2 regions of the Paenibacillus sp. FSL H7-0918 genome follow, and region 2 is predicted to be linked to the other one. Evidence: riboswitches for the same ligand, from Rfam matches in the RefSeq annotation. Region 2 holds a riboswitch; the other holds the start of a gene.
The links. A riboswitch is a leader RNA that binds a small molecule or an ion and turns the genes downstream of it on or off. The one in region 2 is predicted to bind cyclic di-AMP.
Positions count from the first base shown of each region.

Region 1: another riboswitch for cyclic di-AMP. It lies ahead of MHI15_RS14080 (3D domain-containing protein); the one in region 2 lies ahead of MHI15_RS20625 (APC family permease).

Region 1 is NZ_JBBOWJ010000001.1:3,120,964-3,129,133, forward strand. It holds gene MHI15_RS14070 (HD domain-containing protein) at 1-203, shown strand, start outside; gene MHI15_RS14075 (TatD family hydrolase) at 255-1,025, shown strand; cyclic di-AMP (ydaO/yuaA leader) riboswitch at 1,224-1,453, shown strand; gene MHI15_RS14080 (3D domain-containing protein) at 1,739-2,905, shown strand; gene rnmV (ribonuclease M5) at 3,082-3,633, shown strand; gene rsmA (16S rRNA (adenine(1518)-N(6)/adenine(1519)-N(6))-dimethyltransferase RsmA) at 3,630-4,514, shown strand; gene yabG (sporulation peptidase YabG) at 4,679-5,581, shown strand; gene veg (biofilm formation stimulator Veg) at 5,858-6,133, shown strand; gene MHI15_RS14105 (small, acid-soluble spore protein, alpha/beta type) at 6,277-6,453, shown strand; gene ispE (4-(cytidine 5'-diphospho)-2-C-methyl-D-erythritol kinase) at 6,594-7,448, shown strand; gene purR (pur operon repressor) at 7,524-8,170, shown strand, end outside.
Region 2 is NZ_JBBOWJ010000003.1:154,957-163,126, forward strand. It holds gene MHI15_RS20615 (DsbA family protein) at 1-707, shown strand, start outside; gene MHI15_RS20620 (disulfide oxidoreductase) at 704-1,168, shown strand; cyclic di-AMP (ydaO/yuaA leader) riboswitch at 1,363-1,522, shown strand; gene MHI15_RS20625 (APC family permease) at 1,647-3,464, shown strand; gene MHI15_RS20630 (iron-hydroxamate ABC transporter substrate-binding protein) at 3,668-4,675, shown strand; gene MHI15_RS20635 (FecCD family ABC transporter permease) at 4,896-5,951, shown strand; gene MHI15_RS20640 (FecCD family ABC transporter permease) at 5,951-6,985, shown strand; gene MHI15_RS20645 (ABC transporter ATP-binding protein) at 7,041-7,841, shown strand; gene murB (UDP-N-acetylmuramate dehydrogenase) at 7,992-8,170, shown strand, end outside.

The DNA of each region.
Region 1 (8,170 bases), on a different contig from region 2:
GTCCAGGAGCAGCCTTCGACAATAATCAAATTTTACTGCTTGATCGCAATGAGCAATTGCGGGAAATTTCAGAGGTATCGGATATTGTGCGCTCAATAAGCGGGATTCATCGTGGCAGATATCACCTATATTTCCCACAGGATAAGCTGAAAAAAGCCCTTACACGGTTGCCCTCTTCTGTAGCAGAGATTTTTGCAAAATAATACAAATATTTATGGAACTATTGATAAAAACAACAAGGAGTGAGCTTTAAAATGTATCTGTTCGACACACATACACATTTAGATGCGCCTCAATTCGACGAGGATCGCGAGGAAGTTATAGCTCGTGCAGTAGAGGCCGGAGTTAGCAAGATGATCAATATTGGATTTAATCGGGAAACGATCCCTTCAACGATGAAGCTGGCTGAATCTTATGATTATATTTATGCAGCGGTGGGCTGGCATCCACAGGATGCGATTGATATGAAAGAGGGGGACCTCGATTGGATCGCCTCTCTTTGCAGCCATGAGAAAGTGGTGGCCATCGGAGAGATTGGGTTGGATTATTATTGGGATACCTCTCCCAAGGATGTGCAGCAGGAGGTCTTCCGCAAACAAATTGGACTAGCCCGTGAACTAAAAATGCCAATCTGTATACATGACCGTGATGCCCATGAAGATGTCGTACGGATTTTACGGGAGGAAAAAGCAAATGAAATTGGTGGCGTGATGCATTCTTTCTCAGGCAGCTGGGAAACCGCAAAAATGTGTCTAGACCTAGGATTTCATTTGTCATTTGGAGGACCGATCACGTTCAAAAATGCCAGAGTGCCTAAAGAGGTGCTTGCACAGACGCCATTGGACAGATTATTGATCGAAACAGACGCTCCATATTTGACTCCACACCCCTTCCGAGGCAAGCGAAATGAGAGTGCTCATGTGAAGTTAGTAGCAGAGGCTGCGGCTGAAATTAAAGGGTTAACATGGGAAGAATTGGCTAAAATTACGTATGCGAACGCACTGGAACGATTTGGGATTGTCTGAAAACAGGAGTAAAACGGGTGAAAAATAGAGAATGGCCGATATATTAAACTTTTTTAATATAAAAACGGCTGATTATTACAATATTTTAACCATATATTTGCGTAAACGTGGTTGAATCGTCCTTTACAACATGCATCAAAACAGGATATCATCTTTTCAGTGATGTGAGCTGTTGTTATTGTGACAGCCATTGATTCATGGATCGTCTCGCTGAGTCTCCGTATGGAGAACGGGGGAACCAATATTGAACTGCCGCATGCCTGTATCTTGAATACGACTAGGAATTGCCGCAGAACAATATTTGATTTCTTCACGTGGTCTTTGGGGTGAATTTAAGGGCAACCGCCGTGAGCGGGTGACCTGAAATAGGGCGTCTCTCTTTCGTCCGAACCCGACAGCTAACCCCGTAAGCGCAAGTAAGAGAGGCAACCTCGTGCACAAACATTCCCGCGTATTCTGACATCGGAGAAGCCACGAAAGAGTCCTCAAGAGAACTCTTTTTAGGCTTCTTTATTTTTGAATAAACTGAATGTTGCCCGCATACTGTTATATAACAGGTGTGGGAGTAGCTGTGCCGAGCAGGCGATCCATGAGCAGGAGACGCTAAGTTAATACGTGCGTATCCTGTGACAATCTCAAATAGTTTCGTCAAAGAAATTCAGTCCTCATGATATACAAATTGACGACGAGGCTATGTAAGGAGGATGGAGAGAATGGGCTTATTCCAACCAGAGGTATCCCATGATTCGCAGTCATCCAGCAGGTCTTTCGCATTACGGTGGGAGCAAGTAAATACTCGCGTACTTTTACTTGCAGGTGTGATTTCAATCGCAATCGCGCTGTTAATTCTGCTGTACGTACACGGTCAAAGTAATAAACAATTAGTTTTAGTAATAGACGGGCAAACACAGACACTTGAAACGCGAGAAGCACTTCTTGGTGATGTGTTGGAGAAAGAGCAAATTTCGCTGCAGCCGCATGATGAATTATCTTTAGGTCTGAGTGATGAAATAAAAGACGGTGACCGTGTCGTTATCAATCGTGCGCAGAAATTTAGCCTTACTGCGGACGGAGCAACAAAAACGTTATATACGACCGAAGACACTATCGGTCAAGCGATTGACAAACTGGGTATCAACCTAGAAGGCTATGATAAGATTTTTCCTTCGTTAGACACCACCATCTCTGCTGACATGGAGATTAAGATCGTTCGTATCAACAAGCAAACGGTACAGCGAACAACTAACTTACCTTTCCGTGTTATTAAGACAGCAGATCCCTCCCTTACTGTGGGAACAGTTAGAGTGGCACAGGCAGGCAAACCAGGCGTCATGGTTCAGCATATTGAAAAGATCTATCAAGACGGAGAACTGGCCTCTATGCGCATGATCGGCAAGGAAGTACAAACGGTAACAAAAGATAAGATCATTGCCGTTGGTACTAAAGCACTTCCTAAGCCTACTGTAGTTGCTAAAGCTACAACAACTTCCAAATCAAGCACTACCTCCAAAACGACTAAAGTTAGCGCTAAGACTAAGAACGTCACAAGCAAGGCTGGCGTAGACTTTGAGTACAAGAAGATGATTAAGAACGTCTCCATGACAGCTTATTCGTCAGAAGAGCCAGGGATAGGTACTAAAACTGCCTCCGGAACACGCGTAACGGAAGGTCGTACAATTGCAGTAGATCCGAATGTAATTCCTATTGGCTGGTGGGTTTATATCGATGGGCTTGGATTCCGCCGTGCAGAGGATACTGGCGGTGCCATTAAAGGCAATAAAGTGGATGTCTATTATGATTCCCTGAGCCATGCTCGTAATTTCGGCCGTAAATCACGTACCGTTTATGTGATTGGACCTGTGAAACCAGAGCTTAACTAGAACTGAAGCTTTTGCAAAAAATCCTTTGATAAGCTATAGTGATGATAACCGTTAAGGAACGCTGGATGATCATTTCGTTGATCGCAGAGCAACCGCTCATCACTTATACATTCTTTAACCAAAAGAAGAGGAGCGAATCCTCTTCTTTTTGCTTTTTTTGGAAGGAGTCAAGAAATATGATTAAGGAATTAATCGTCGTTGAAGGCAAAAGCGATACCGTAGCCATTAAGCGTGCTGTAGAAGCGGATACCATTGAGACAGGCGGCTCTGCTGTAAACCGGACTGTAATTGCTAAGATCGCGCTTGCTATGGAACGTAGAGGGGTTATTATTCTTACGGACCCGGACCATGCTGGGGAGCGAATTCGTAAAATCGTTTCAGCGAAGGTGCCGGGCTGCAAGCATGCTTTTATTCCAGAGAAGGACGCAACTCGAAAAGGGGATATCGGTGTAGAGAATGCATCGCCAGAGGCGATTCGTCATGCGCTGCGTAATGTACATACCTCTTTTGAAGGAGCACCTGCTTTGATTGGTATTGATGATCTTATGGCCGCTGGAATGCTTGTACACCCTCGGGCTGCTGAAAGACGTATGGCACTTGGTAATTTGCTTGGAATCGGATATTGTAACGGCAAACAGCTGTACAAGCGGCTGGCGATGTTTGGGATTACGCGGGAGGAATTTGCCGGGGCTCTCGCCCAAATTGATCAGGGAGGCATTACTTCATGAGTGGTAGAGAGGAAATTTCGACTCCAAAACGGACCAAAGAGATTATTCAACGTTATGGATTCAAGTTCAAGAAAAGCCTGGGACAGAATTTTTTGATTGATCAAAATATTTTGGACAAGATTGTAGACGCTGCTGGACTAGATAGCGATTCTGGGGCGCTGGAGATCGGGCCGGGAATTGGAGCGCTGACGGAGCGTCTGGCACTAACAGCGGGTGCTGTAACTGCCGTAGAGATTGACCGTAGACTGATTCCAATATTAAAAGACGTACTTTCCCCCTATCCCCATGTTAAGGTTCGTAACGATGATGTCCTCAATGTGAACTTGCAGGAAATGTTCAAGGAAGATTTCACCACTGTGAACAAGGTCAGTGTGGTTGCTAACCTGCCTTATTATGTGACTACTCCGATTCTGATGAAGCTGCTCGAAGAGAAGCTTCCCCTTGATAACATCGTTGTAATGATTCAGAAGGAGGTTGCGGAGCGTATGGCTGCATCTCCAGGTGGAAAGGAATACGGAAGTCTTAGCATTGCCGTGCAGTACTACAGCGAGCCTGAGCTCGTCTGTATCGTGCCACGTACGGTATTCATCCCTCAACCTAATGTGGAGTCTGCTGTTATCCGTCTGAAGGTTAGAGAGCATCCTCCGGTAAAGGTGGAGAGTGAGAAGCATTTCTTTGAAGTGGTTCACGCTTCTTTCACACAGCGCCGCAAGACGATTGCTAACAATCTGAAGGCTCGTTACTTCCCTGAACAAGGACGTGAGCAGCTGGAGGCTTTACTCGCAGAAGCGGGTATTGAACCGACCCGTCGCGGAGAAACACTCAGTCTTGAAGAATACGCCCGCTTAAGCGGTGTTTTGCTAGCCGCTGGAATTGAATAAGCAATAGGAAACGGTTGTTGTCTTAAGGACGACAACCGTTTCTCGTAGAAATATAAGGATGTTATTCTGGTGGAGCATTATACATTCTTATATTTTAAAAATATGTTGAGTTATGAACCAACTGAGGCCTTTGCCCATACGATGGGGTAGAGGTGGTGGTTGTAATGAATTTAGGAGACTTGGTCGTTCGCAAATCTTATGGCGGTGATTTAACATTTCGTGTAGATAATATTGTGCAGGATAGAGCCGTCATTAAAGGCACAGATTTCCGCCTGTTGGCGGATTCTCCTCTGGATGACCTGGTTCAAGTGCCTCCTACCCGAATAACGGAACGGGGACAGCAAGCACAGATCAAAGCGAAGGAATCACTGACACAGCTGCGGAAGGACCGTCAGGAGCAAAGTCAGCGGAGCGGGGGAACCCTAACAGAGGGGACATGGGCTCCACCGTCCAAGGAAGCTCCTTATTTTGAAGTGCCAGGTAAAGTACTGCATCTGGATGGCGATCCGGCATATTTGAATAAGAGCCTTAGCTTATACGAGCAGCTGCGGATTCCCGCTGAAGGGCATCATGTTCATGAATCTGCAATGGCTGATACGTTATACCGGCTGTTGCCCCGTGTACGCCCAGATATTGTAGTGATCACTGGTCATGATGGGGTACTGAAGCAACAGCATACTTACGATCTGTATAGTCTGAATAGCTATAAAAATTCGCAAAACTTTATAGCTGCTATTAGGGTAGCTAGGGAGTATGAGCGGAATTTTGATGCGTTGACTATTGTTGCCGGTGCTTGTCAATCTCATTTCGAGGCCTTACTTGGAGCTGGAGCTAATTTTGCCAGTTCACCTGGTCGAATTTTGATCCATGCTCTGGATCCCGTGTATGTAGCAGCAAAATCATCCTTTACTTCCATCAGGGATACTGTAAATCTTAGCGATGTTCTGAATAATACCATCAGCGGTAATCAGGGTATTGGTGGTGTTGAGACCCGTGGCAGCTTCCGCATCGGAATGCCGCGACTGCAGAATCTGTCGGCGCTAAAAGTGACACCATCAGCCATTTAAGCGGCAGAGATAGGTCTATGGTGTCAGGAATATAGGTAATTTGAATGGGCTGAATAGAATATCCGAAAGAAAGGGTGAGCGCTGAGCTTAACCCTTTCTTTTTTTCTTTGTAATGCCTATATTACAGATAACAAGGATATTAGTCCGGCGCTGATTTCTCGCAAAAAAATTCCGTTGACAACGAAATATGCATCAACTATAATTAATTATTTATTTGCTTTGACATTGTCCTGAAAAAGTTGTATAATGGACAAGAAAAGAGGTGGTCGTCAGGTAATGGCTAATAACGCGCTGTTGGAAATCAAACGCAGTCTTGAAGCTCACGTCGGTCATAAGATCACATTGCGTGCAAACGGAGGTCGTCGTAAAACCGTTGAACGCACAGGTGTCCTGGAAGAAACGTACCCTTCTGTATTTATTGTCAAACTGGATCAGGAGCAGCAAACTTTTAAGCGAGTCTCCTATAGCTATGCCGATATACTTACTGAATCTGTGGAAATCACAGTTTGTGAAGACGATGGGCAGATGCGGATTATGTATATTAAAGCTTAATGTTTCACGAACAGTCTCCCTTGGAGGCTGTTTTTTGTTTACGTTTTTTGGGACAAATATTTGGTGCATGATCCGTGTGCTAAGCAAGCATACTAATTGGGCAATGGGTTAATCATTTATTTTCATAAGGGAGGAATTCCGTAATGAGCCGCAGAAAACGAGGCATGATGTCGGAGGAACTGAAGACAGAGTTAGCCAAGGAGCTGGGTTTTTATGAAACCGTGGAACGTGAGGGCTGGGGTGGAATTACAACTCAAGACGCTGGCAACATGGTGAAAAAAGCGATACAGCTTGCTGAACAGGCTGCGCGGAAATCTTAAATTTTAGGCTATAAAGTGAATATTACTGAAAAAGGGTGCGTCTAAATGGCGACACCCTTTTATTATTGGACTTCATTAGAAGTTTCTCATATAATATGTTAAGTTGTTTTTACGGGAAAAGCTGAAGGTGGGTGAACGCCTTGAAAATGTATGAAAAGGCACCAGCTAAAATTAATTTGATGCTGGATGTGTTGCACAAACGTGCTGACGGTTTTCATGAGGTGGAAATGATTATGACCATGGTAGATTTAGCAGACCGCTTAGAGCTGTCTGAGCTGCCAAGGGATACTATTATAATATCAAGTCAGGCTGGTTATATTCCCCTGGACGAGAAAAATTTAGCTTTCCAGGCGGCAAGGCTTATTAAAGACCGTTATAACGTGAAGAGTGGGGTACATATCCATCTGGATAAAAGAATTCCGGTTGCGGCTGGCCTGGCTGGCGGCAGCAGTGATGCCGCAGCTACGCTACGCGGTCTAAACCGTCTGTGGCGTCTGGGTATTCCTGCACAGGAGCTACAGGAGCTTGGCGCTGAGCTGGGTTCTGATGTACCTTTCTGCGTCACAGGCGGCACAGCCTTGGCTACAGGACGAGGCGAAAAGCTGACACCAATCAATAACCCGCCACAATGCTGGGTTGTGTTGGCGAAACCACCGATCAATGTATCGACTGCAGAAGTGTATGGACGCGTTCGGAGCAATAATATAGCGGTTCATCCTTCTGCTCGAAAGATGCAGCAAGCGATAGAAGCTGGAGACTTTGGGGGCGTGTGCAACCATCTGGGCAACGTGCTTGAAGATGTTACCCTAAAACTGCATCCAGAAGTTCAGCAACTTAAGGAAGCGATGATAAAGCTTGGAGCAGATGGCGTACTGATGTCAGGCAGCGGACCTACCGTATTCGGATTAGTGTCCAAGCAGTCTAAAGTAGCAAGGATTTACAACGGACTGCGAGGGTTCTGCAAGGAAGTCTACGCAGTGAGATCACTGAATTAGTCTGCTTCTCTTGTGTAAACCCGTACAAAAGTGATATATTTTTCTAAAATATTCGGTTTTGGCGAGGAGCATTCCGTGAAGAAATTAAAAAGAAGCCAACGTTTGGTAGACATGACTCAGTTTTTACTTGAGCGGCCGCATGAACTACTGCCGCTGTCTATATTTGCCGATCGCTATGGAGCGGCTAAGTCCTCCATTAGTGAAGATTTGGCAATCATAAAAGAAGTATTTGAAGGTGAAGGCATCGGAGAGCTGCAGACTTTAGCTGGTGCAGCGGGTGGAGTACGTTATATCCCGGTTATGCCTAAAGATATGGCGCTTACCTTTGTGCAGCGCTTATGTGTGCAGCTAGAGCAGACTGACCGGATATTGCCTGGCGGTTATTTGTATATGTCGGATCTACTTGGGTTGCCGTCTTTGATGGAACAGGCGGGTAAGATCATCGCAACGGCCTTTTACGGATCGGAAATCGATGTGGTGATGACCGTTGAAACGAAAGGCATTCCACTAGCCTATGCAACAGCAGCACAGCTAGGCTTGCCGGTAGTGCTTGTGCGACGTGACCATCAGGTTACAGAGGGATCAGCAGTAAGTATTAACTACGTATCAGGATCTCATAAAAGCATACACACAATGTCTCTCTCCAGACGTGCACTCAAGGAGAAATCGCGAGTACTTATCGTAGATGACTTCATGAAGGCGGGAGGGACTGTACGTGGTAT
Region 2 (8,170 bases):
AAGAGAAACGACGGGTAGAACAGGAGCAACAGAAGCAGAAAACGAGAATTTTAGTTATTAGTTCAATAGCTGTAGTAGTTATCATTTTTGTTGGATTGTTTATGTTAGCTTCGAAAGATGCAGCAAAGAATGTCTCTACAGGAGAACCGGTAGAATTCAATTATAGTGAGCTACCTAGGATTGGTAATGAGGATGCACCTGTTAAGCTTGTTGAATTTGGTGATTTCAAATGTCCAGCTTGTTCCCAATTTGCTGGCTCCATGAAACCGAAAATTGTTCAAGATTTTGTCAACGAGGGAAAAGCAGCTCTTTACTTTGTAAATATGGCTTTCGTTGGTCCTGACTCTGAGACAGCTTCACTAGCTGCATTGTCTGTATACCATCAGAATAAGGATGAATTCTGGAAGTTCTATGATGCTGTGTATGCGCAGCAAGGGGATGAGAGTGTGGAATGGGCCACTGAGGATTTCTTGGTAAGCCTTGCTGAAAAAGAGAAATTAGCGATCGATTACGATCTATTGCGTAAAGACATCCAAGAGAAAACTTATGCAGATGAGCTGAAGAAAGACATTCAGTTGGCAACTGACGCAGGCGTGACAACTACGCCTTCGCTCTACATTAATGGAGTGAAAACGGCTGAACCTTTCGATATTGAAGCGATTACATCTGAAATTAACACCGCCGCAAAAGCAGTGGAGGCAAAGTGACAAAATTCCTATCTTTTTGCAAGCGTAACTGCCTCTATCTGGCCTGGTTCGTCTCTTTGGTTGCTGTAGCTGGTAGCTTGTATTTAAGTGAAGTCTTGAAGTATGAACCTTGTAAGCTTTGCTGGTTTCAGCGGATTTTTATGTATCCGCAGTTATTTTTGTTGGGAATTGCCACTTTCCGTGGAGATAAGCGCATCATTCCTTATGTGCTTCCATTAAGTTTGATTGGTGGCAGTATCTCAATCTATCATTATGCGGAACAGAAGATTCCAGCGTTAAGTAAAGTTCTACCTTGTACAGTTGGTGTTCCTTGTAATAAAGATTACTTGAACTACTTCGGATTTATAACGATTCCTTTGTTAGCTTTAATAGCGTTTGCTCTAATAAGTCTCCTTCTTTGGTATGGACGTAGGGAAGAAGAAGTGATTGAAGTAGATGCTGAGGAGAGCTTAGGATTTTAGTTTTAACTTTGGAAGGTACAAAAAAGCTGAAAAGGTATTAAAATCACGGGCTAGAGGGATAATTGAAGATAATGAAAGAGAGCATCCAATAAGACGCTATATTTGAGCTTATTGGATGTTTTTTCATTCTTTTTTCATTTTTTTCAACGCTTTACTGTAGGCACTTTGTAGACTAATATTAGACCTTGTGAGAAGTTGAATATGCGCTGAATTTTCTTAGGAAAAACGGGGGAACCAAACTTGGCATTCATGCCAATGGGGTGAATCGGAACCGGGTCGAACAGACCTCTTCCGTAGGGCTATAACCACAGCCCGAATCCGCCAGCTAACCTCGTAAGCAAGGTGGGAAAATGACCATGCATAAGCATGCGGATCATTTCCGTATGCTTATTTTTGTGTCTGCATTTATGAAATCCACCGATGAAAACAGCGCACGGAAATTCCGTTTCAGCTCCCAAAGAAAGGAACTGTATCCACCATGGTAAGCAAGGTAAAACGACTATTGATCGGACGTCCGATGAAGTCGAATGAACTCGATCATGAAAAGTTATCCAAGGTTAAAGCACTGGCTGTTCTGTCTTCTGATGCGCTCTCGTCTGTAGCCTACGGAACGGAACAAATTCTGATTGTACTAGTGGCTGCCGGGTTTACTGCCATCTGGTATTCCCTGCCAATTGCATTAGCCGTATTGGGCCTGCTGGCCATCCTGATTTTATCCTATCGGCAGACGATTTTTGCTTATCCGCAAGGAGGCGGAGCTTATATCGTAGCCAAGAGTAATCTTGGTATTCCGACAGGGCTGCTCGCTGGGGGTTCATTATTGGTGGATTACATTCTTACCGTAGCGGTTAGTGCCTCGGCAGGGACGGATGCGATCACATCGGCTTTTCCAAGTCTTCATAATCATACTGTTCTCATCGCTGTATCTGTTATCGTTTTATTAACAATCATTAATCTTCGCGGAGTGACTGAATCGGCTTCATTTATCGCAATTCCAGTGTATTTGTTTGTGGTTTCGATTGTTGTTCTGATTATCTCCGGTATCGTTAAATATGCAATGGGTGGCGCGCATGCGAATGTTCCTGAAATAGGCAGCGCCGTATCTAATGTAAGTTTGTTTCTACTATTAAAAGCGTTTAGCTCTGGTTGTTCAGCCCTAACGGGGGTTGAGGCCGTATCTAATGCGATCCCAAACTTTAAAGCACCCGCTGAGAAGAATGCAGCCAAGACGCTAATGATCATGGGACTTATCCTTGGCTTTATGTTTACCGGAATCACTGTGCTGGCGTATTGGTATGGGATTGTGCCAGATGAAAAGGCTACGGTTGTCTCTCAGATCGCTGAATCGACCTTTGGCCGTGGCGGATTGTACTTTTTCATTCAAGGGATTACAGCAGTGATTTTGTTCTTGGCAGCTAATACAGCATATTCAGCGTTTCCGCTGCTTGCCTTTATGTTTGCAAAAGATAAATATCTGCCACATGCATTTATGGTCCGTGGTGACCGCCTTGGCTTCTCAAACGGCATTATTTTTCTAGGAGTTATGTCTATCATACTTGTGACTGCATTCCATGGGAATACGGAAGGTTTGATTCCACTATATGCGGTAGGCGTGTTCATTCCTTTTACCTTATCCCAACTGGGGATGATGGTGCATTGGATCAAAACAAGACCCGCTGGATGGGTGAAAAGATTTGTAGTAAATACCATCGGTATGCTGACTACATTGACGATTACGCTTATATTTATCATTACTAAATTCTCGAGCGTATGGATGGCATTCATTTTCTTACCTGCTGTAATGTTCGTGTTCCACCGTATTCATAAGCACTATTTGAACACTGCGGATCAACTGCGTATATGTCCGGCTACGGATAAACCTGTAATTAAAGGAAGTACTGTAGTTGTTCCTGTTGCAGGGGTTACACGTGCTGTATTACATTCCATCAGCTATGCGAAGTCTCTAACAGATAATGTTGTTGCTGTGTATGTAGGCTTTGATGAAGAAGACATTCATAAGATGGAGCAACGGTGGGAGGAATGGAATCCAGGTGTACGCCTGATTGTACTTCGTTCCAGATATCGTAGTATCATTCGTCCGTTAGTGAAGTTTATCGATACGGTAGAGTGGAAGACCGCTGCGACGGATCACATCACGATTCTGATTCCACAGTTTATTACCAAACATTGGTGGCAAGCCGTGCTTCATAATCAGACCAGCTTTTTAATCCGCTCGTATCTAATGAATCAAAAGGACGTTGTAGTAGCGACTGTCCCGTATCATTTAAATAAATAAGTAGAAGATTAAAGATGAGGTTATATCCGGAACGTTCGGAATATAACCTCTTTTGTATTTTATATGAAGGAAATTGTTGCAAATCCACAGAATTTGAAATTTATATGTTGACACAGAGAATGAGAATCAATATCATTTAAAAGTGAAGCAGAGGTAAAGGTCACCTTTGAATATCAAAGCAGTTACATATAGGAGGGTTTTTAATGTTTTGGCTTAACAGAAAAAGATCAGGAAGCATGAAAGTGACGATGAGCGGACTAATAGTGATGACGCTAATACTTTCCGCTTGTGGTAATAATAATGCTGAAAGCTCATCAAATGCAGGAACAGCGCCTACAACAGCGCCTACAGCAGAATCTACAGAGGCACCTGCTGCACCTAAGACGTTAACAGATGCAATGGGTCATAAAGTAACGATTCCGGCTAATCCACAGCGCGTTCTGGGTTCATATTTGGAAGACTCTTTGGTAACTCTGGGTGTAACTCCAGTAGCTCAATGGTCAGTTACAAATGGCGTTCAGGATTATCTGGCCACTGAATTGAAGGATGTTCCTACAATTAGTTACGACCTTCCGTTAGAGGCTGTAACCAGCTTTGCTCCGGATCTTATTATCATCCCATCGGAGTCTTCTGTTCAGAACGGGATTTACGATCAGTTGAATAAGATTGCACCCACTTATGTAATTGGGGATGAACTAAATCAAGATTGGCGCAAATCGTTGCTCAAGATGGGTGAGATTTTGAACAAAACCCCTGAAGCAGAAAAAGCCATTAATGATTATGATGTTAAAGCAGCGGCTGCGAAAGAACAGCTTACAGGAGCTATTGGACAAGAGTCCGCGGCTATTCTATGGTTGGTGCAAAAAAACTTCTATATTGTAGACGAAACCCGCAGCAGTGGAGCTGTATTATATACAGACCTTGGCGTAACGCTGCCTAACTTAGTAACAGAGATCCCAGTAGGAACAAGAGCAACTTGGAATCCGATCTCGCTAGAGAAGCTTTCTGAGCTGACCGCAGATCATATTTTCCTTGTAAATAGTGATAAGACTGAGGGTTCGGAGATCCTAGATAGTGCAATCTGGAAGGGCATCCCAGCTGTAAAAGCTGGAAATGTGCATGAAATGAGCTCAACAAGCAGTTGGCTTTACAGTGGGGCGAACGCTGGCAGCAAAATCATTGACGATGTGCTAAAAAGTCTTGTGAAATAAAAGTCGTAATTCACCATGAATGAGACTGATCATTTCGGTGGGGAAGGGCGTGCAGATCAAGTATCTCGGGATACAAAGATCTGCACCATTTTTTTATAAACCAATCCCATAGTACGGAAAAATCGTTCCTGCAATTGTACAACATAAATATTTTTGCGATAATGAGAATGATTGTTGTTATCATATAAACCATTGTAACTATTGAATAAGGAGACGACTCATGGTTTCACCCTCAGATTTCGCAAATCGTATTAAAAATGAACCCAAAAAAGCTCTACATACCCGACCGGCAGCTGCCATTGGTATTCTTATTTTTGGACTTGCTGCCATTGCCTTCGGATTGGCACTTTCGGTCTCAGTGGGTGCGGCAGATATCAAGTTAGCTACGGTATGGGAAGCTATATTTCATTTCAATCCAGATTTACAAAAACATCAGGTGATTAGAGAACTGCGATTTCCACGTGCTATTGCTGGCGCCTTAGTCGGTGCTTGCTTCGCAGTAGCAGGGGCTATCATGCAGGGGATGACAAGAAACCCGCTTGCGGATTCAGGGCTGTTAGGTTTGAATGCAGGAGCAGGGGTAGCGCTGGCCATAGTATTTGCTTTTGCACCCTCACTCTCATTCACATCACTAATGTTGTATTGCTTTATCGGTGCCGCTGTGGCCTCTTTTATCGTATTCGGAATCGGTTCGCTTTCTTTTAATGGCCTGACCCCCTTGCGATTGACATTAGCAGGTTCGGCAGTTAGTGCTTTATTGGTTGCTATTAGTCAGGGAGTAGCTATTCTTTTCAACTTATCTCAGGACATAGCCTTCTGGTTAGCTGGTGGGATGGGGGGAGCTAGCTGGACTCAGATCAAGATTATATTCCCTTGGGTGGCCGTAGCCTTAATTGCAGCGATGATGTTATCACGATCCGTCACATTGCTCAGCTTAGGAAGAGAAGTAGCGGTTGGTCTGGGGCAGCGGACAAGGTTAGTTCAATTGGCATGTATGATTGTTGTGGTTATCTTAGCTGGAAGTGCGGTTTCAACGGTTGGCCCGATTGCTTTTATAGGACTAATTATTCCACATGTTACTCGTTATTTCGTTGGAGTGGACTACCGCTGGATTATCCCTTGCTCCGCAGTTCTAGGGAGCTTATTGATTATCTTTGCAGATATTGCCGCAAGAATGATAAATGCACCGTATGAGACACCGCTAGGAGCCTTAATTGCCATCATCGGCGTACCGTTCTTTATTTATTTAGCGAGTAAACGGAAGGGGGAGCTGTAATGCCCAAATTAACCCTTACTCCAGATGAAAAAGAACGCCGCACACGCGCCCTAACGGTGTTATCACTCCTTGCTATACTGATCGTCGTTGTGTTTATAGTCAGTATGAATACAGGGTTTATGCGTCTATCCCCACTAGAGGTATTACATACACTCATGGGTGATGGAACACATCAGCAAAAGCTTATTTTATTTGATTTCAGATTACCCCGCATCGTAATTTCATTGTTAGTTGGAGCGGGCTTTGCAGTATCGGGCTGTATTCTACAAAGTCTCGCACGTAATGCACTCGCTGAACCGGCTACGCTGGGCATAAGTGCTGGTGCAGGTTTTGCGGTAATCATTTTTATCTCGTTTTTTCCGGCTACAACAGCAGCTCCGGTATTTGTCTTGCCTCTCCTAGCACTTGGTGGGGCTGGCCTGACCGCAGCTTTAATCTATATTCTTGCCTACCGGAAGGCAGATGGTCTGTCTCCTACAAGGCTGATCCTTATCGGGATTGCGGTCGCTGCAGGAATCAATGCTTGCCAGCTTGTATTGGCACTTAGGCTTGATCCTAATAATTATCAATTTGTAGCTACTTGGATCGCCGGGAAAATATGGGGTGGGGATTGGAGATTCGTCCTTGCTTTGCTGCCTTGGATCGCGATTCTGTTACCGTTCGCCTTCTATAAAGCCCGGGTTCTAAATGTATTGAATCTAGGGGACCATACTTCATTAGGTCTAGGAATGCGTGTGGAGAAGGAACGTATTCTCCTTCTGGTAACAGCCGTAGCGCTTGCCGGCTCCTGCGTCGCGGTAAGTGGAGGTATTGGCTTCGTCGGCCTGATAGCACCACACCTGGCTCGCAGGCTGGTGGGACCCCGTCATCAGGTGTTATTACCTGCTAGTGCTTTGACAGGGGCGCTTCTTATGATTACCGCTGATACCATTGGTAGATGGGTATTGCAACCTGCCGAAGTTCCTACTGGCATTGTGGTTGCGATTATTGGCGCACCTTACTTTTTATATTTACTCGCCAAGTCGAAAGCGTAAATTAGTTCATACTTAGGAGCATAGCTCCATAAAACTTTTAAGGGAGTTGTAGATCATGTCAGAACGTTTGAATACAGAAGAATTAAGTATTGGGTATGCTGAGGCTACTATAGTTAGGGGATTGAACTTGTCTATCCCTACGGGGAAAATCACCGCACTAGTGGGCGCTAACGGCTCCGGTAAATCTACAATCCTCAAAACGATGGCCCGGATTATGAAGCCGAAGAGTGGCACCGTAATGCTGGACGGCAAATCGATCCATAACTTTTCAACTAAAGAGGTTGCTCGTCAGCTAGCGATTCTACCGCAGAACCCAACGGCTCCTGACGGTCTGACGGTATCTGAGCTGGTCAGCTACGGTCGTTTCCCTCATCAAAAAGGATTTGGCACGATGACCGCAGAGGATCGCAACATCATCTCCAACGCCATCTCTGTTACGGGCATGGAATCTTTTCATGATCGCCCTATTGACCGTCTCTCTGGTGGACAACGTCAACGCGCTTGGATCGCTATGGCGTTGGCTCAAGAAACAGATATTTTATTCCTTGACGAGCCTACAACGTTCCTAGATATGGCGCATCAGCTCGAAGTTCTTCAACTTTTGCAAAAGCTGAATGAGGAAGAAGGCCGTACCATTATCATGGTCGTGCATGATTTGAATCATGCTACTCGTTATGCGCAGCATATGGTAGCGATTAAGTCCGGTACTGTGGTTAGCGAAGGCTCACCTACTGAGGTTATGACACCAGATGTATTGCGGGAAGTGTTTGGAATTGAAGCGGATATCGTTCCGGATCCACGTACGGGTGTGCCACTGTGTCTTCCTTACGAGCTTGCTGCCTATAAAGCTGTGTAATTATCATCTAAAAACATACAACGAACAGGCTCCCGTCATTGACAAGGGAGCCTGTTCGTTGTTACAGTTGTGGTTGCCTACAATTTCATAATAACTCTTTAAAATAGATCAAGGACCATCATTTATACATGGTTAAAGGAGCATGAAAACATGAATATTGACAAAATTCAAGATGATCTAGAGCAGCTAATGACTGCAGGAATAGTGAAAAGTCATGAGAATTTAAAAGATCACGTGTACACTAAAATGGGCGGCAAAGCTGATATTTTGGCTGCACCAGCTACTTATGATGAAATTCAAAAGATCGTTACATATGCAGAACAAAATGG